DNA from 3 places in the Arthrobacter sp. E1SS-5 genome. Region 3 is predicted to be linked to each of the others. Evidence: riboswitches for the same ligand, from Rfam matches in the RefSeq annotation. Region 3 holds a riboswitch; each other region holds the start of a gene.
The links. A riboswitch is a leader RNA that binds a small molecule or an ion and turns the genes downstream of it on or off. The one in region 3 is predicted to bind thiamine pyrophosphate.
Positions count from the first base shown of each region.

Region 1: linked by a shared signal. The riboswitch ahead of thiD (bifunctional hydroxymethylpyrimidine kinase/phosphomethylpyrimidine kinase) and the one ahead of ACIGJD_RS18580 (ECF transporter S component) in region 3 are both predicted to bind thiamine pyrophosphate.
Region 2: linked by a shared signal. The riboswitch ahead of thiO (glycine oxidase ThiO) and the one ahead of ACIGJD_RS18580 (ECF transporter S component) in region 3 are both predicted to bind thiamine pyrophosphate.

Region 1 is NZ_CP172703.1:2,453,654-2,459,655, reverse strand. It holds gene ACIGJD_RS11415 (vitamin K epoxide reductase family protein) at 1-294, opposite strand, end outside; gene ACIGJD_RS11410 (Rne/Rng family ribonuclease) at 733-4,116, shown strand; TPP riboswitch at 4,291-4,388, shown strand; gene thiD (bifunctional hydroxymethylpyrimidine kinase/phosphomethylpyrimidine kinase) at 4,396-5,916, shown strand.
Region 2 is NZ_CP172703.1:2,875,773-2,881,774, reverse strand. It holds gene ACIGJD_RS13330 (RNB domain-containing ribonuclease) at 1-537, opposite strand, end outside; gene thiE (thiamine phosphate synthase) at 577-1,326, opposite strand; TPP riboswitch at 1,354-1,472, shown strand; gene thiO (glycine oxidase ThiO) at 1,466-2,791, shown strand; gene thiS (sulfur carrier protein ThiS) at 2,788-3,024, shown strand; gene ACIGJD_RS13310 (thiazole synthase) at 3,029-3,844, shown strand; gene ACIGJD_RS13305 (hypothetical protein) at 3,904-4,206, opposite strand; gene ACIGJD_RS13300 (DUF3107 domain-containing protein) at 4,228-4,452, opposite strand; gene ACIGJD_RS13295 (TetR/AcrR family transcriptional regulator) at 4,514-5,179, opposite strand; gene moeB (molybdopterin-synthase adenylyltransferase MoeB) at 5,265-6,002, shown strand, end outside.
Region 3 is NZ_CP172703.1:3,966,000-3,972,001, forward strand. It holds gene ACIGJD_RS18570 (energy-coupling factor transporter transmembrane component T family protein) at 1-754, opposite strand, end outside; gene ACIGJD_RS18575 (ABC transporter ATP-binding protein) at 751-2,298, opposite strand; gene ACIGJD_RS18580 (ECF transporter S component) at 2,298-2,921, opposite strand; TPP riboswitch at 2,989-3,129, opposite strand; gene ACIGJD_RS18585 (iron-containing redox enzyme family protein) at 3,406-4,458, shown strand; gene ACIGJD_RS18590 (CDGSH iron-sulfur domain-containing protein) at 4,579-4,809, shown strand; gene ACIGJD_RS18595 (DUF4235 domain-containing protein) at 4,943-5,206, shown strand; gene mnhG (monovalent cation/H(+) antiporter subunit G) at 5,210-5,620, opposite strand; gene ACIGJD_RS18605 (MrpF/PhaF family protein) at 5,610-5,888, opposite strand; gene ACIGJD_RS18610 (Na+/H+ antiporter subunit E) at 5,885-6,002, opposite strand, start outside.

The DNA of each region.
Region 1 (6,002 bases), 1.5 Mb from region 3:
GCCGATGAACATGTTGGGGAAGCCGAACACCGAACTCTGCCAGGTCTGCATCACCTGGCCGCACGAGATCCAAGGGTTCACATCGCATACCGTGGCGTGGTTGGGGTCCTTGAGTACCTCAAGCTTTTCCAGGACCAGGGTTCCGGACGCCAGCCAGCCCACGATGCCCGTGATGACCAGCAGCCAGCCGAAAGGCCGGTTCCGGGCCATCCGCGGAACGGCGGTAGCCGCAGTTGCGTGGGAATCGGCGGCGCGATTCTCTTCACGGGCGCTGACGGGGGAGATGCTGGGCATGGGTATTGCGTCCTTTTCGTCCGGTGCTCCTGTGCCTGATTGTAACGCCGGCGGCTGAAGCCATTACACAGAAACCGGAACAGCAGCTCCCGCCTCCGCGGCGATCCAGCCCGGGTATGAGAGAATGAACGTGGCTGGAAGCCGATCCACATTCGGACTCCGGTCCGGTGGTTTGTTCCCAAGACCGCCAATGATGAGCAGGGCAGGCTTCGGATTCTTCCGGCACACCCGCAACTCCATTGGGCGGCACCTGGTTGTGGCACGCAGAACAACGGGTTTTCAGAACATCCACCGGCTCCTACGGGCTGCCGCACCCCAACGACGGTGCGAACCTGGGAGTATCCACTTGACTTCTGTCAACGCCTGCGGGTTTTGACAATATGTGCCCCAATGGGTGCCGGATGTGGCGGTACGTCAGGGGCAGGAGTGTTGCCACATATGGACAATGATCAGGAACTGGCCGTTAACGAAGAAGCAGCGGCGGAGGCCGCGGCACCCAAGAAGGCTCCACGCGCCCGGCGCAAAGCGGCCCCGAAGGCAACGGACGAAGTGACGGAGGCCGTGGCAGCGGCTCCGGAAGAAGCGGTTTCCGTCCAGGCTGAAGCCACGCAGTCCGACGACGCGGAAAAGACACCCAAGGCTCCGGCCCGACGCACCCGTGCCCGGAAGAAGGTGGAGGTTGCGGAGCCGCTGCCCGCCTTCGCGGCGGAGCCCACCCCTGCCGACGAGCGTGTCGCCGCTGAAGCTGCCGCGGTCGCACCCGCGGAGGAACCAACGGCGGACGTCGAAAGCAAGCCGGTGCGCCGCCGTCGGGTAGCCACCCGCAAGGTTTCCTCTCCCGCCAGCGCCGAGCCCGCCCCTGCCGCCACTGAAGCCGTGGCTGAGGGATCAGCAGCAGCGGATGCCGCCGCGCAGGAACCGGTCCAGGAAGCCGCATCCGCACAGGAACCTGCCGTGGAGCAGGCAGAGCAGCCGGAGCAGGAGCACACCGTCGAGCCCGCCGTCGCGCAGACCGGGGAAAAAGCCGAAGAACCGCAGCAGGCGGCCCCCGCTGCAGCAAAGACCGAAGAGCCTGCCGCCGCCAGCCCCTTCGCCTCCCTGTTCCTGGAACCCGCTTCCCCCACCTCGGTGCTCTTCCAGGCGCCGGACCTCAGCACCGTGGTCCGTCCCGCTGCCCCCGCTGCCGAGGAGCCTGAGGAGGAAGAAACCGAAGATACGGACGATTCCTCCAGCCGCCGCCGGCGCCGCAGCCGGGGCCGCAGGGGCCGCAGCCGGATCGGGGACAGGGCTGAAGAGGACAACCAGGACGGCAGCGCCGAAGCCGACGCCGAGGACGAGGCCGACGAGGATACGGCCGGGCAGCTTGAGGAGGGTGTCACCTCCCGCCGCCGGCGCCGCCGCCGCCGCGGTGACCAGGACCTGGAACTGACCGGCGGCAGCGAGGACGACCCGCCCAACACGGTGACCCGGGTCCGCGCCCCGCGGACCGTGAGCGAGGCGCCCGCCAGCAACCGCGTCACCAGCGTCAAAGGCTCCACGCGACTGGAGGCGAAAAAACAGCGCCGCCGCGAATCCCGCGACACGGGCCGCCGCCGCACCGTCATCACCGAGGCCGAGTTCCTGGCCCGCCGCGAGTCCGTTGACCGGCAGATGATCGTGCGCCAGCGCGACGACAGGATCCAGATCGCGGTCTTGGAAGACGGCGTGCTGGCCGAGCACTTCGTATCCAAGACCCAGCAGGACTCGCTGATCGGCAACGTGTACCTGGGCAAGGTCCAGAATGTCCTGCCGTCCATGGAAGCGGCGTTCGTTGACATCGGGCGCGGCCGCAACGCGGTGCTGTACGCCGGCGAGGTCAACTGGGAAGCCGTGAACCTCGAGGGCAAGCAGCGCCGCATCGAGAACGCGCTGAAGTCCGGCGATACCGTCCTGGTACAGGTCACCAAGGACCCCGTGGGCCACAAGGGCGCCCGCCTCACCAGCCAGATCTCGCTGCCCGGACGCTACTTGGTGTACGTACCCGGCGGATCCATGACCGGCATCTCCCGCAAGCTGCCCGACGTCGAACGGAACCGCCTCAAGCGCATCCTCAAGGACCGCCTGCCCGAGCACGCCGGCGTGATTGTCCGTACGGCCGCCGAGGGCGCTTCCGAGGAAGAGCTCACGCACGACATCAACCGGCTGCGGGCCCAGTGGGAAGGCATTGAAAGCCAGTCGGCCTCCACTAAGATCCTTGCGCCCGAACTGCTCTACGGCGAGCCGGACCTGACCATCAAGGTGGTCCGCGACGTCTTCAACGAGGACTTCTCCAAGCTCATCGTCTCCGGTGAGGAGGCGTGGGACACCATCGAGGCCTACGTTACCTACGTGGCCCCGGACCTGGTGGGCCGCCTCGAAAAGTGGACCAAAGACCAGGACATCTTCTCCGCCTGGCGCATTGACGAGCAGATCCACAAGGCCCTCGAACGGAAGGTCTTCCTGCCCTCCGGCGGCTCCCTGGTGATCGACCGCACCGAGGCCATGACCGTGGTGGACGTCAACACCGGCAAGTTCACCGGCAGCGGCGGCAACCTCGAGGAAACCGTCACCAAGAACAACCTCGAAGCTGCCGAGGAAGTGGTGCGCCAGCTCCGGCTGCGCGACATCGGCGGCATCATCGTGATCGACTTCATCGACATGGTGCTCGAATCCAACCGCGACCTGGTGCTGCGCCGCCTGGTGGAATGCCTGGGCCGCGACCGCACCAAGCACCAAGTGGCTGAAGTGACCTCCCTCGGCCTGGTCCAGATGACCCGCAAGCGCATGGGTACCGGGTTGCTGGAAGTCTTTGGTGAACAGTGCGAGGCCTGCGCCGGCCGCGGCATGGTGACCCACGACGATCCCGTGGAGCACCGCCGCGCCAACGTCGTTGCCGCCGAGCACCACCATGTCCAGCGCAGCGACAACCGGCCCGAAGCCCGGCCGGAAGCCCACCGCACCGAAGGCCAGCGGACCGACAACAACCAGCCCGGCGCACGTTCGGAGCGCAAGCGGCGGCGCGGACGCGGCGGCCAGCAGACCGAAGCCGCGCCAGTCCCTGCCGTCCAGGTCCACACCGTCCACCCGGAGCCCACGGACGCCGAGCGGCACGCCAAGGCGGAAGCCACCCGCCTCGCCCTGGCAAACATCGCCGCTGCTGCCCACGCCGCGCACCTGCACGACGATGAGGTGGCGGCAACCCGCCAGGTGCCGGCCGCTCCGCCTGCGCCCGCTCCGGCAGAGGAAAAGCACGACGCCGACACCCCCACGCGTCCCGCAGCTGTCCTGACGTTCGGCGGCGAGGAAGTCCCGCTTCCGTTCGTGGAGCACGCGGAGGAACAGCAGCCCAAGCCGGCCCTCACCCTAGACCGGCTCGCTGAAGCATTCGCCCACCTCGGCCAGCCGGCGTCGTCCATGGAGGATGCTCCGGCCAAGGCTGCCGAGGCGCCGAAGGCAGCGGAACAGCCGGCAACGGAACAGCCCGCGCCGGAACGGGAAGCCGGAACCGGGGGAGCGGAAGCCCGCCCCGCAGTGGAAGCTCCAGCCGAAAAGGACTATTCGGACCACACGCTGGAACAGTCCCGGCAGCGTAGGCCGCGGCGCCACCGCGGCGCCAGCCGTGCCCAAGGTGCCGCCAACGAGACCGCTGTCCAGCACCACGAGAACGTCCAGGCCACTGCCGGGGGCCATTCGCACGCGGCCAAGGCCCCGGAAACGGACAAGGCACAGGCCACCGCGGAACCGGGCAAGGCGGCGGAGGAACCCATCATCCTCGGCGTCGGCGTTCCGGCCTCGGAGCTGTAAAGGCTGAGGCCGGCAGCAGCGTAGGAACATCCAGGAGTCCCCGTTCAGTGGACGGCTCCCCCGTGAATTACAGGGGGAAACGTCCGCAGGGCGGGGATTCCTGCGTACGGCAGCCGTTCACCTTTGCGCAGGTGCTGTCACCTTTCCTGCGGACGGGCCCCAGCAGCTAGGCTGGAAACCGACACGGGGTGCCGCGCAGAAGGCCGGCTGAGATCCAGACCCGTTGAACCTGTCCGGCTAGTACCGGCGAAGGGATGTCTCTTGTCTTCCACCCTTTCCATGCCCCTGCCCACTGCATCCGATGCATCCGCCGCCTTGCCCGCAGGCCGTGACGTTCCGCGCGTCCTCTCCATTGCGGGCTCGGACCCGTCAGGCGGGGCAGGCATCCAGGCAGATCTGAAAAGCATCGCTGCCCACGGGGGCTATGGCATGGCCGTCATCACCGCCCTCACGGCCCAGAACACGCAGGGCGTGCAGGCCGTGCATGTTCCGCCGGCCGCCTTCCTGGCCCAGCAGCTGGATGCGGTCAGTGACGACATCAGTATCGACGCCGTCAAGATCGGCATGCTGGGTGACAGGGAAGTGATCCGAACTGTGCGAGGGTGGCTCGAAAAGGTGCGTCCCGCCGTCGTGGTCCTTGACCCGGTGATGGTTGCCACCAGCGGTGACCGGCTGCTGCAGGCGTCGGCGGAAGCCGCGCTGCGGGAACTGCTGCCCCTCGCCCATCTCATCACCCCCAACTTGCCCGAACTGGCCATGCTGGTGGAAGCGGATCCCGCGGAGAGCGGGGACGAGGCACTGGCCCAGGGCCGGCGCCTGGCCGATGCCACCGGGGCTACCGTGCTGGTCAAGGGCGGGCACCTTGCAGGGGAGCACTGCCCGGACGCGCTGGTCAACACCGCGGGCCTGCTGGGGCAGGACGTAGTGGAAGTCCCGGGCAACCGGATCGCCACCCGCAACAGCCACGGCACCGGCTGCTCCCTTTCCTCGGCCATGGCAACGGTGCAGGCCCGCCTGGGCGACTGGGAAGCATCACTGCGGACGGTCAAGCCCTGGCTGGCCGGCGCTCTCGAGAACTCGGGCCTGCTGGAGGTGGGCCAGGGAAACGGACCGGTGCACCACTTCCACCACCTGCGGCCGGCACTGCAGGAAGGCGGCTTCGCGGCCCGGCTGTGGGTGGAAGCCCAGCAGGACCTCGACGACATCTATGCGCTGGACTTCATCCGCGGCCTGGCCGCCGGAGACCTGCCCGAGAAGGACTTTGCCTACTACCTGGCCCAGGACGCCCTGTACCTCAACGGGTACTCCCGTGTGCTGGCCCGCACCAGCGCCCTGGCCCCCTCGGAGGCCGAACAGTTGTTCTGGGCAGGATCGGCCCAGCATTGCCTTGAGGTGGAAACGGAACTCCACCGCTCCTGGCTCAGCACCCGGCCCGCCCAGAGCGGCCTCGGCCCCGTCACTAAGGCCTACGTGGACCACCTCACCGCAGCTTCGGCGTCGGGCTCTTATGCCGTCCTTGCTGCCGCCGTCCTGCCCTGCTTCTGGCTCTATGCCGAGGTGGGGGAGAAGCTGCACGAGCAGTTCATTGCCTCCGGTGAGCCGGACGGGCATGCCTACGCTGCCTGGCTCCGCACCTATGCCGACGAGGCCTTCGCCGAAGCCACCCGCCGGGCTGTTTCCATCGTGGATGAAGCGGGGCGGAAAGCCTCCGACCATGAAAGGGCAGCGATGGTCACCGCGTTCAAGCAGTCCTGCCGCCTGGAAGTGGAATTCTTCGACGCGCCGAGACTGCATTCCTGACGGCTGCCGGCGGCGCCGCCGCTATGATGGGGGAGCATGGTTGCGGTGCTGCCCGCCGGGTTTGTGGTTACTACCACAGCCGGGCC
Region 2 (6,002 bases), 1.1 Mb from region 3:
CTGGGCGCCCTTGTAGCTGAGCTTGTCGCGGCTGCGGACACGCGCCCGACGGACGCCTACTGCCAGGACGGTTGCTTCGGCGTCGAGAGTGAAGTCCCAGACGAAGGCAGAACACTCCTGGCCGGGAAGCAGGCTCCCGGCCCCTTCGCTGATGACCTCCGGGTGCAGCGGGATCCGGCCGTCCGGGGCGTAGAACGTCTGGCCGCGCCGCCGCGTCTCGGCGTCCAGGGGACCTCCCGGCGCAACGAAGGCCGGAACATCGGCGATCGCATACATCACGCGGTAGCCGTCCCCGTCCAATTCGATGAACACTGCCTGGTCCAGGTCGGTGGAGGACGCCGGATCGATGGTGACGAACTCTACGGCGGTCAGGTCGTAGGACGGAAGCTGCAGCGCGGCCACGGCAGCGAGGGCGTCTTCCACGGCTTCGGCGGGGTATGGACCCGGAAGTTCAAGTTCCGTCCGCAGCAGGCCCAGCGCCTCTTCCAAGGCGTTCTTATGGTCGTGGACGTTGGGGGCCAGCCGATGATGTGACACAAAATTCAGCGTAGCCCCAAGTTCCGGGATTAAGCAGGCTCAGGAGCCGGCGGCGTCCAGCGCGTCGAGGAGGGAGGCAGCAGCGGCGGCGGGATCAGGGGCTTCGGTGATGGCACGGACCACCACGATCCTGCGCGCGCCCGCCTCCGCCACCTGGTGGACGTTGCCGTGGTCGATGCCGCCAATGGCAAACCAGGGCACCGGATCCCCAGCCTGCCGGGACGCCCCGGCTGCATACTTCACCAGGTCGGGACCGACGGCGGCCCTGCCGGGTTTGGTGGGCGTGGCCCAGACCGGACCCACGCAGAAGTAGTCCAGGCCGGAGGGGCCGGCGGTGGCGGCAAGGGCGGCATCCACCTGTTCAGCCGTGTGGCTGGAAAGTCCGATGGCGGCGTTCCCGTTGACCAGCGTGCGTGCTGCCGCCAGCGGCAGGTCCTTCTGGCCAATGTGGAACACAGGGGCCCCGGAAAGCACGGCGATGTCGGCGCGGTCATTAACCGCCCACAGCTTGCCGTGCCGCACCGCCACTTCCTTCAGCACCGCCAAAAGGTCCAGTTCCTCGGCGGCCTCGATGGTCTTGTCCCGCAGCTGGATGATGTCCACGCCGCCGGCAAACGCCGCGTCCACGAACTCCGCAAAGTCGCCGCGGTCCCGCCGCGCATCGGTGCAGAGGTACAGGCGGGCAGCCTTGAGGGCCTCATTGTCCCGGGCGTTGACAACCTCGGCATTGGCGACTCCGCCGGCTGGAGCGTGGGAACCTGCAGGAAAGGATGGGGTGGTCGCATTCATGCCTGCAAGCCTAATTCCTCTAAACTGGGGAGGTACTGCGGGAGCCCGCGGCAGCTGTCACAAAGCGCCGGGCTGAGAGGGCGTCAGAGCCGACCGCTTGACCTGATCCGGTTAATGCCGGCGTAGGGAAGGAACCCACATGCGTACCCCCGGCACTGCCCATCCCGCGTCCGATGATGCGTCCATCCCCTCCACCCTTCCGGCAACACTACGGGCCGACGTCGCCGTCATTGGCGGGGGAGTGGTGGGACACGGCATCGCCTGGGAGGTGCAGCGTTCCGGACGCTCCGTCGTCCTCATTGACGACGCGCCCGGTTCCGGCGCCAGCTGGGCCGCCGCCGGCATGCTGGCCCCGGTGAGCGAACTGCACTACCAGGAGGAAGACCTCCTGGAACTCATGCTGGAGGCATCGTCGCGGTGGCCGGGGTTCGCTGCCGGTCTCGCCGATGCATCGGGCGCGGATTCCGGATACCTGACGACGCCGACACTCGCCGTGGGTGCCGACGCCGCAGACCGCCGCGCGCTGATGGACCTGCGCACGGTCCAGCAGGCCCACGGGCTGGCGGTGGAACCCCTCACCGTGCGGGAGGCGCGCCAACGCGAACCCCTCCTCAGTCCCGCCATCGCCTGCGCCCTCGACACCCCCGCGGACCACCAGGTGGATCCCCGGCGGTTGGTGGCGGCCCTGCGGCTGGCGCTGGCCCGCGCCGCGCAGGAGTTGCCGGGCCCGGCTGTGGCAGGGGCGGTGGACGGGTACGCCGTGCCGGACCGGGCAGCCGGGCTGTTGTGGGACGGCGGAACGGTGGCAGGAGTCCGGCTCGCCGGTGGCGGCACCGTCCTGGCAACGGAAACCGTGGTGGCCAACGGCCTGCAGTCAGGTGCGCTCGCGGACCTTCCCCCCGGCCTCGAACTGCCGCTGCGGCCCGTGCACGGGGACATCCTCCGGCTGGCAGTTCCCCGCCACCTCCAGCCCCTGGTGACAGCTACGGTGCGGGGGCTGGTCCACGGAATTCCGGTGTACATCGTGCCGCGGCAGGACGGGACCGTGGTGATCGGAGCCACCCAGCGCGAGGACGCCCTGTCCGATGCCGTCAGTGCCGGCGGCGTCTACCAGCTGCTGCGCGATGCCCAGGCCCTGGTGCCCGCCGTCGCTGAACTCGAACTCCTGGAGTCCACCGCCCGGGCCCGGCCCGGAACCCCGGACAACGCGCCGCTGCTGGGACGGGTGCCGGTGGGCCCGACCCCAAGGGGCGAAGGGGCCGGAGCGGAAGCGGGCCACGTCCCGGGGCTCATCATCGCCACCGGCTTCTTCCGGCACGGCGTCCTGCTCACCCCTGCCGCAGCAGCTATCTGCACGGGGCTGCTGGACGGAAAACCCGACCCCCGTTGGGCGCCCTTCAGCCCGGAACGGTTCTCCAGGCCGGCAACGGCCACCCAACGCACCGACATCAAGGAGACAGCGTGAACATCACCCTCAACGGAAACCCGCACACGGTGGCGGACGGCGCCTCCATCACCATGCTCGTCAGCGAGGTCACGGGGCGTCCGCTGGCTGACAATGGGCAGGCGACGGACGGCGGGAAGCTGGGCGTCGCCGTCGCACATAACGCCCAGGTGGTGCCGCGCAGCCAATGGTTCGCCACCGCGCTCGCCGAGGGCGACGACATTGAACTCGTTACCGCAGTACAGGGAGGCTGACGCCATGACCGAAACCAGCACCATCAACCCCGCCGGAAACACCGGTGCCGGCGACGCCCTGGTGATCGACGGCGTGGCCCTCGGCTCCCGCCTCATCATGGGCACAGGCGGGGCACCGAGCCTGGACGGCCTGGGCGCAGCGCTCCTGGCCTCCGGCACCGCCCTGACCACGGTGGCCATGCGGCGCTACTCAACCGCGGAAACCGGATCGCTGTTCCAGCTGCTGGTGGACCACGGGATCCGGGTGCTGCCCAACACCGCCGGCTGCTTCACCGCCAGGGACGCGGTCCTCACGGCGGAACTGGCGCGGGAGGCCCTGGAGACCGACTGGGTGAAGCTCGAAGTCATCGCCGACGAACAGACCCTCCTGCCGGACGCCGTGGAACTCGTGGAGGCCACGGAACAGCTGGTCAACCGCGGCTTCAAGGTCTTCGCCTATACCAACGATGATCCCGTTCTTGCGCTGCGGCTCGAAAACCTCGGCGCCACCGCCGTGATGCCCCTGGGTGCGCCCATCGGCACAGGCCTGGGAATCCTGAACCCGCACAACATCGAGCTGATCGTGTCGCGCGCGTCGGTCCCGGTGGTCCTGGACGCCGGCATCGGGACGGCATCCGACGCCGCCCTTGCCATGGAGCTGGGCTGTGACGCAGTACTGCTGGCCACGGCCGTGACGCGCGCGCAGAATCCCGCCCTCATGGGCGAGGCCTTCAAGCACGCTGTGATCGCGGGCAGGATGGCGCGGGCAGCAGGCCGCATTCCCCGCCGGGAGCACGCCCTCGCGTCGTCGGCCATGGAGGGCAGGGCGGAGTTCCTCTGACGTTAAGCAGCTGTGGCCACCACCCGGGCGGGTGGTGGCCACAGCTCGTTTAAGGACGCTTAGCGCCGCAGGATGGCGGTCAGCCGCTCCATGTCGTGGCGGGCGCGCGTGCGGCCCAGGTAGACCACTGCGCCGATGGCGGCAGCAATGCCCAGGACCATGGGCAGGACCCAGGGAAGCCAGGTCAGGCCGGGCAGGTAGCCGAAGCCGGCCGCCATCAGGATGATCCATGCCAGGGCTGCGACACCCACGGCGATACCCGCCGGAAGCACCGCGCCGTACTTGGCGTGGCGCTTGTCATTGGCCCAGACGATGAAACCGCCGGCGGCGGTGGCCAGCACCACGATGGTCAGCGAAAGCATGGATCTCCTCCTACGCGCGGGCTAGAACTGGCCGAAGCCCACGCGGCGGACCTCTTCTGCTCCGATTTCGACGTATGCCAGGGCATTCCCGGGAACGATAATCAGGCGTCCCTTGTCATCCTTGAGGCGCAGCTCATTGCCTTCGCTGATGGCCTCGCCAACAACCTTGGCCACCGTCTCGGCATCCTGGGTCGATTCCAGTACGATTTCGCGGCCAACGTTCTGAACGCCGATCTTAATTTCCAAGGGGGCCTCCCAGCCTGTGAAGTGCTCGTACTTCTCTACGAGGTGTTGTCTTATTTGTAGTCTAGGACTCTTTGGGGAAGCGAGAGATTCCGCGCCAAGCTAAACGGTAGATGAGGTCGCTGGCCACATCGAGGTCCAGGTTGCCATCGGTTTCCAGCCAGTACCGTGCACTGACCTGCGCCATTCCGGCCAGGCCGCGGCCCAGCAGTTCCGCCTCGAGATGGGGGAGCTTGGTGTCCTCGGCGATGACCCGTGCAATGGCATCGGCGAAGGTCCGGTTGAAAGTCTCCAGCCGGGAGCTGACGTCGGGATCGTTGATCAGGTCGGATTCGAAGACCAGCCGGTGGGCCTGGTCGTCGCTGGCGATGAAGTGGAAGTACGCGCGCATGACGGCCTGGACGCGTTCGTCGTTGTCCGTGGTGGAGTTCAGGGCACCGAGCATCAATTCGGTCAGGGATGCCAGGTGGCTTTCGAGCAGGGCGAGGTACAGGTCGCGTTTGGAAGGGAAGTGCTGGTACAGCACCGGTTTGCTCACATGGGCAGTCTCAGCGATCTCGTCCATGGCAGCGCCGTGGTAGCCGTTGGCAACGAACACTTCCTGGGCCGCAGCAAGGAGTTGGGCGCGGCGCTCATCCCGGGGCAGCCGGGCGGACCGTTGGCCTGCGGGGCGGGAGGGAGTTTGCGGTTCGGCGGCGGGCGGGCGGTCGGCCCGTGCTTCAGGGACCACAGTTGTCCTTCTTTCCATTGCAGTTACCCTTCACTTTACTGCGGGGTAATATGACCCGGCGGTATCCCGGGGCATACATTGAAGTATGGCTTCGTCTTTCACCGCAAATGTTTCAACCCTTTCCCTGGATCCGCTGGTGGAACCGGCTGCGGACCTGACCCCGGACGAGGTGGAGCGGTACTCCCGGCACCTGATCATTCCCGAGATCGGAGCACTGGGGCAGCGGCGGCTCAAGAACGCCAAGGTCCTGGTGATCGGGGCCGGCGGGTTGGGCGCCCCGGCACTGCTGTACCTTGCCGCGGCGGGTGTTGGCACCATTGGCATCATTGACGACGACGTGGTGGACCTGAGCAACCTGCAGCGCCAGGTCATCCACGGGGTGAGCGATGTGGGACGGCCCAAAATCGAGTCGGCGCGCGATGCCATCGCCGAGCTGAATCCGCTGGTGGACGTCCGGCTGCACAACGTGCGCCTGGACTCGTCCAACGCCCTTGAGCTGTTCAGCGGATACGACCTCATCCTGGACGGTGCCGACAACTTCGCCACGCGCTACCTGGTCAACGACGCCGCCGCCATCCTGGGCAAGCCCTACGTGTGGGGTTCCATCTTCCGTTTCGATGGCCAGGTCAGCGTCTTCTGGGAAAAGCACGGCCCCACCTACCGCGACCTCTACCCGGAGGCGCCGCCCGCAGGTTCGGTTCCTTCCTGCGGTGAGGGCGGCGTGTTCGGCATGCTGTGCGCTGCCGTGGGGTCGCTGATGGTGACCGAAGCAGTGAAGTTGATTACCGGCGTCGGACGTTCCCTGCTGGGGCGTGTGGCACTG
Region 3 (6,002 bases):
CAAAGAGGGCCAGCCCGGCCACCACGACCCCACCGGCCACCACTCCGAGATCCAGCAGGCTGAAGGTGGATTCCCGTGCCCACGTCCGCGTGGCGCCGCCAAAGCCCCGTGCTTCCATGGTCACGGCAAGCCTTGACGCGCGCCGGATGGCCTGCACCAGGAGCCCGAAACTTTGCCCCAGCGTGGCCTTCACCCGCTGGCCCAGGCTGCCGCGTGAACCAACGCCGCGGGCACGCCGTGCCATGCCGATGGTCTGCCACTCCTCGGCCATGAGCCCCACCAGCCGCATCGCGGCCAGGGTTCCCAGGACGAACCGGTGCGGCAGGCGTGCTTTCTGCGCCAGCGCATCGGCCAGGTCCGTGGGATCGGTGCAGCTCATCAGGAGCACCGCCGGAAGGGCGATGGCAAAGCCGCGCAGCAGGAAGCCGATCCCCAGCTGGAGGGAACCTTCGCTCATGGTCCAGATGCCGGCGTCGAGCAGGATCCTGCCGCTGTCCGGCGCCAGGATGGAGGTGCTCCAGCCGCCTATCGCGGCCGCAATGATCAAGGGCCAGCCGCGCTGCCACAGCAGGGACAGGGTGAGCCCGGCCAGGGGAAACAGCAGGAGTTCGAAGACCAGTGCCACGGATGCCGACACCCAGTCGATGGACAGGGCAAGGACGGCCGTAATGAGCAGGACCGCCGCGAATTTGCTGAGCGGATTGGCACGGGTGAGCAGGGCGCGGTTGCCGCTGAGGGTGAGCTGCTGCCTCATGGCGCCACCGATTCCGCAGCCGCCATGCGCAGCTCCTCGCCGCCCAGCGCCTCGGTAAATTCGGCGTCGTGGGTCACGGAAACAACTGCCGTTCCGGCATCAAGCAGCTCGGACAGGAACGACGCCAGCTCGGCCCAGGTGTTGGCATCCTGCCCGAAGGTGGGCTCGTCCAGGACCAGGACCTGGGGGCTGGCGGCAAGGACGGTGGCAACGGACAGCCGCCGCTTTTCACCCCCGGAGAGCGTGTAGGGGTTGGCGTCCACCAGTTGGGTGAGCCGCAGCCGCTCCAGCAGCTCGTCAACCCGGTCCTCACCATGGCCCAGGTGCCGGGGACCAAAACGCAGCTCATCCAGCACCTTGCCGGTGACGAACTGGTGCTCAGGCTCTTGGAACACCGTCCCCACGCGCGAAATCAACTGCTCGGCCTTCCACCGGAACGGGTCGATGCCCGCACCGCGGCTGAGGTCCAGGGTGGCGGACACCTTTCCGGACACCGGTTCCAGGAGGCCGGCGAGGGTCAGCGCGAACGTGGACTTGCCGGCGCCGTTGGGACCGGTGATGGCCAGTGCCTGCCCGGCGCGGACCTGGGCGGCCACGCCTTCCTGGACGGGGACGGGTGGGATTTTGCGGAAGCCTTGGCGGCGCGGACGCTCGCGGGATACGCCCAGTTGTTCCGCGGCCAGCAGGAGGTTCCCCGTTCCCGGCGCCTGCACCGCAGAGCGGGCACGGGTGGCCGGAACGTAGCCGGGCACCCACACCCCCGCCGCGGCGAGCATGGTCCGCGCCTCGCTGAGCACCCGGTCCGGTGGCCCGTCCAGGAGCACGGCAGGTTCGGTTGACGAACCGGGCTGCAGGACCACGATCCGGTCCACCAGGTCCTTCCACACGGACACGCGGTGCTCCACCACCACCAGCGTGGCTCCGGTCTTGTCCAGGCAGCGCGCCACGGCGTCGCGGACCTCCAGCACCCCGTCCGGGTCCAGGTTGGCGGTGGGCTCGTCCAGCAGGATCAGCCCGGGGCGCATGGCCAGGATCCCCGCCAGCGCCAGGCGCTGCTTTTGCCCGCCGGACAGGGCCGACGTCGGGTGGTCCAGCGGGAGGTGGGACAGTCCGACGTCGGCAAGCGCCTCGTGCACGCGCGCCCAGATGGCGTCGCGGGGCACGGCAAGGTTCTCGGCGCCGAAGGCGACGTCGTCCCCCACCCGCGATAGGACCACTTGCGTCTCCGGGTCCTGCTGCATCAGCCCGGCGCGGCCGCGCTGGGACCTGGGCACGGCGCCGTCAACCAGCAGCGAACCGGACTCGTCGGCGTCGCCTGCCTCGCCGTCGTCGTTGATGTCTCCCAGCACGCCGGCCAGCGCATGCAGGAGCGTCGACTTTCCGGCGCCCGAGGGGCCAAGCAGCAGCACCCGCTCGCCGGGGCTGATGTCCAGGTCAAGGGCGTGGACGGCGGGCTTGGCCCTGCCGGCATGCCGCCAGCCCCAGCCGCGGGCGGTGACGGCGGCTGGGTTCACGGCGCCGGCTGCGCCCTGGGAGGGTGCCATCAGGAGAAGACTGGCTCCGTGGCAGCCTTGCGGGAGGCGAAGGAGCTCAGCACGCCGGTGCGGGCCAGGCCGCGGGTGGCGAGCCAGGACAGGGCGCCGGCCAGGACCGCGCCGGAGATGGTGGTGAGGACGATGTAGGCGAACTTGTCCGCACCCGAGTAGGCGATGTTCCAGCCCCACGGCGCAAAGGAGTCGTTCAGGCCACAGAAGAAGCCGGCCGCGGCGCCCGCCAGCAGGGAGACGGGCAGGTTGAACTTCCGGTAAACGAAGATGGCGAAGATGATCTCCGCCCCCAGTCCCTGGATGAAACCGGAGAACAGCACCGAGGCGCCATACTGGGAGCCCATGAGCAGCTCACCGGTGGCGGCCACGGTCTCGCAGAACAGGGCCGCGCCCGGCTTGCGGATGATGAGCATGCCCAGCACGCCCGGAATCATCCATCCGCCGGCCAGCAGCCCGGTGAGGGGTGGGTAGGCGGCGTTCATGGGGGCCGACAGCGCTGCCGCGCCCTGGTCCCACGCCCAAAAGATGACGCCGCCCGCGATGGCCACCAGCGCCGCCACCACGATGTCCACGACGCGCCAGGACCTGCTGGTGGTCTTCTTGATTGCTGCAGTGCTCATGTGATCCTCCTGGGAAACAGGAGGGGAAAGTGGACCCGGCTGACGGCCCGTTGCCGTGCAGCCGCGACACTTTGAGAACTCGACTCCCTTGCGCCGGTACTAACCGGATCAGGTTCGAGGGTCTGCGGCTGTCCGCACTCTCAGCGCCCACCTGCGGTGCCCGGCTTGTGCCAGGATGCCCGACGGCGGCGCTCCCCTGTCGTTTTTAGTGTTGCTTTTTGGTTTGGGTAAGGCTTTTGATTGCCCTTCCGGGCGTGGTCAAGTTTACACCGGGCGGCACCGGATTGAGGGCTGCCGGCACCGATCGGACCGGATGTGACCGGCCGTTCGCAACGGCGTGGAGCATGGAGGCCGCTCACTTAGCTTTTATTAGTAATCATGCTTACTATGTTGTCTCCCGGGTTTCGAGGAGGACGGGCATGGGACTGACCATGGGCGGCCCCGCGTTCGTTCCCGTCAGCAGCGCGGCAGACCAAGGAGCCCCATGAGAATCCCGGAACCCAGAGGACCCGTCAGCAGCGCACTGTTCCAGGTCCTGGCGCATCCGGACACCGCCGGGCCTGGCCTGGACGGGCTGTACTCCCTGGTGGTGCGGCAGCTGGCCGGAACCGGCGACATCATCGCCGACGAAGACATCCAACTTTCGCTTTTCTGCCTTTACGAACTCCACTACTCCGGCCTGGACGGCGCTTCGGACCACTGGGAGTGGGAGCCGTCGCTGATCAGGGTCCGCCGGCTGATCGAGGAACCGTTCGAAGCGGCACTGCGCGCTGCCGCCTGCCAGGCCGCAGGGAACTTCGAACCGCCCGGCGGGGTTGCCATGACCAGCGACGCCGTTGCCGACGTCCTGTTCGGCCTGGCCGCCACGGACACTGGTCCGAGCGTGTCCCGCTACGTGGCCAGGAAAGCCACGCTGGACCAGCTCAAGGAGTTCCTGGTCCACAAATCCATGTACCAATTGAAGGAAGCCGACCCGCACACGTGGGCCATTCCGCGGCTCAGCGGCCGGCCCAAGGCGGCCCTGGTGGAAATCCAGGCGGACGAATACGGCGGCGGCCGGCCTGAGCGGATGCACAGCGCGCTGTTCGCCCGGACCATGCGCGGCCTGGGCCTGGACGACAGCTACGGCGCCTACGTGGACGCCGTCCCGGCGATCTCCCTGGCCTCCGTCAACCTCATGTCGCTCTGCGGTTTGAACCGGCGGCTTCGCGGCGCCATCACCGGGCACCTGGCAATCTACGAGATGACGTCCTCCCAGCCCAACCGCTTCTACGGCAACGGATTCCGCCGGCACGGCTTCGGCCCGGACATCACGCACTACTTTGACGAGCACGTGGAGGCCGACGCCGTGCACGAACAGATCGCGGGACGGGACCTTGCCGGCGGCCTGGTGGAAGCCGAACCGCAACTGCTTGCCGATGTCCTGTTCGGGGCCACGGCCGTCATGGCCATCGACAGCCGCCTTTCCGCCCACCTGATGTCGTCCTGGGAAGCCGGGCAGTCATCGCTCCGGGCGGCCGTGCCGGCGGCAGCGTGACAGGCGCCACCGCGGCGGGCTCCAAGGTGGGCCAAGCAGAGGTGTCCCCGGCAGGCCAGGAACAACAACGATGGGTGCGGTGCAGGCATGAACCTTGAACAGCATGGAACAGGAGCCGACATGGACCAGGTACATGAGGAGCAGGAACCTGCCGCGAGCTCGATCGTGGTCTGCCCGGACGGGCCCCTCATTGTCCGGGGCGAGTTTGAGATCGTCACCCCGTCCGGTGGTGCCGTGCCCCGGGACCGGAAGACGGTGGCCTTGTGCCGGTGCGGGGCATCCGCCATCAAGCCGTACTGCGACGGCACGCACAAGATGATCAAGTTCCGCACCGAGCCGCCGGCCGCCTAATCAGCCGGTGCGTTAATCAGTCCAACAAGTCCCACCAGCCGGCCACGCCCTTGCCCCGACCCTTGCCGGGACGGCGGCGGGTGTACGGCTAGGCTGGAGGCAGTCCGTTTTCCGTCCGCAAGGAGTAATAGGAATGAACCTTCTCATCAAGCTGCTCGGGACCGGGGTGAGCCTCGGCGCAGGCCTGGCCGGCACCAAGCTGGTCAACACCATCTGGGAAAAGACCACCGGACAGAAGCCGCCCACCGGCAAGCACGAGGACGTCCCCACCAGCCTGCGTTCGGCGTTGACCTTTGCGCTGATCTCGGCGTCGGTCAGCGCCATCATTCAGGTCCTGGCCAACCGCGGCACCCAGCGCGCCATCGCCCGGTTCGCCAAGACCCAGGACATCGTCTAGCCCTTAGCGCTGCCGGCCGTCGTCGGGGCTGTCCTTCCGGGCAGCCTCGGCGGCGGCTTTTTGCACCACAGCCTCAAGCTCATCGGCCGTGAGCAGCTCCCGGTGCAGGTGCTTGGTACGGTAGCCGGCGCGGCCCACCATGTGGGCGGATACGGGCACCGTCAGCAGCTGGAAGATCCAGGCCACCACCAGCACCGGCCACACCCACCATGTCCGCATCTGCAGCCCAATCGCGGCCAGCAGCAGGAACAGGCCCAGGACCTGGGGCTTGGTGGCGGCGTGCATGCGGCTCAGCAGGTCAGGAAAACGGAGCAGGCCGATCGCGGCGCCCAGGGACATGAGTGCCCCCACCACCATGAATATGGCCGACACAAGGTCGATCCAGGCGTCGGGGCCGGAAAAGTCAGGATTCATCAGGCTTCACCCTCCGGTCCGCCACGAACCTGGCCACCGTCACGGACCCGATAAAGCCGATGACGGAGATGGCCACCACCAGCATCAGGTTGTTCAGGTGCCGGTTCACGGCCATGTCAATGCACAATGCCCCGCCCAGGATGGCCAGCAGCACGTCGGTGGCAAGCACCCGGTCCAGCAGCGAAGGTCCGCGGGCGATCCGGATAATGGCCGCCGCGGCGGCCAGCGAGAAGATGACGGCTGTAACAGCCAGGACCAGGTGCATCATGCGGCGGCCTCCATTCGGACGGCTTCAAGTTCTTCCCGGCTGCCCATGATGCGGATCAGGCCGGCCTCGATGGACCGCACTTCGTCCCGCAGGCCCTCCACGTCTTCCGGCGAG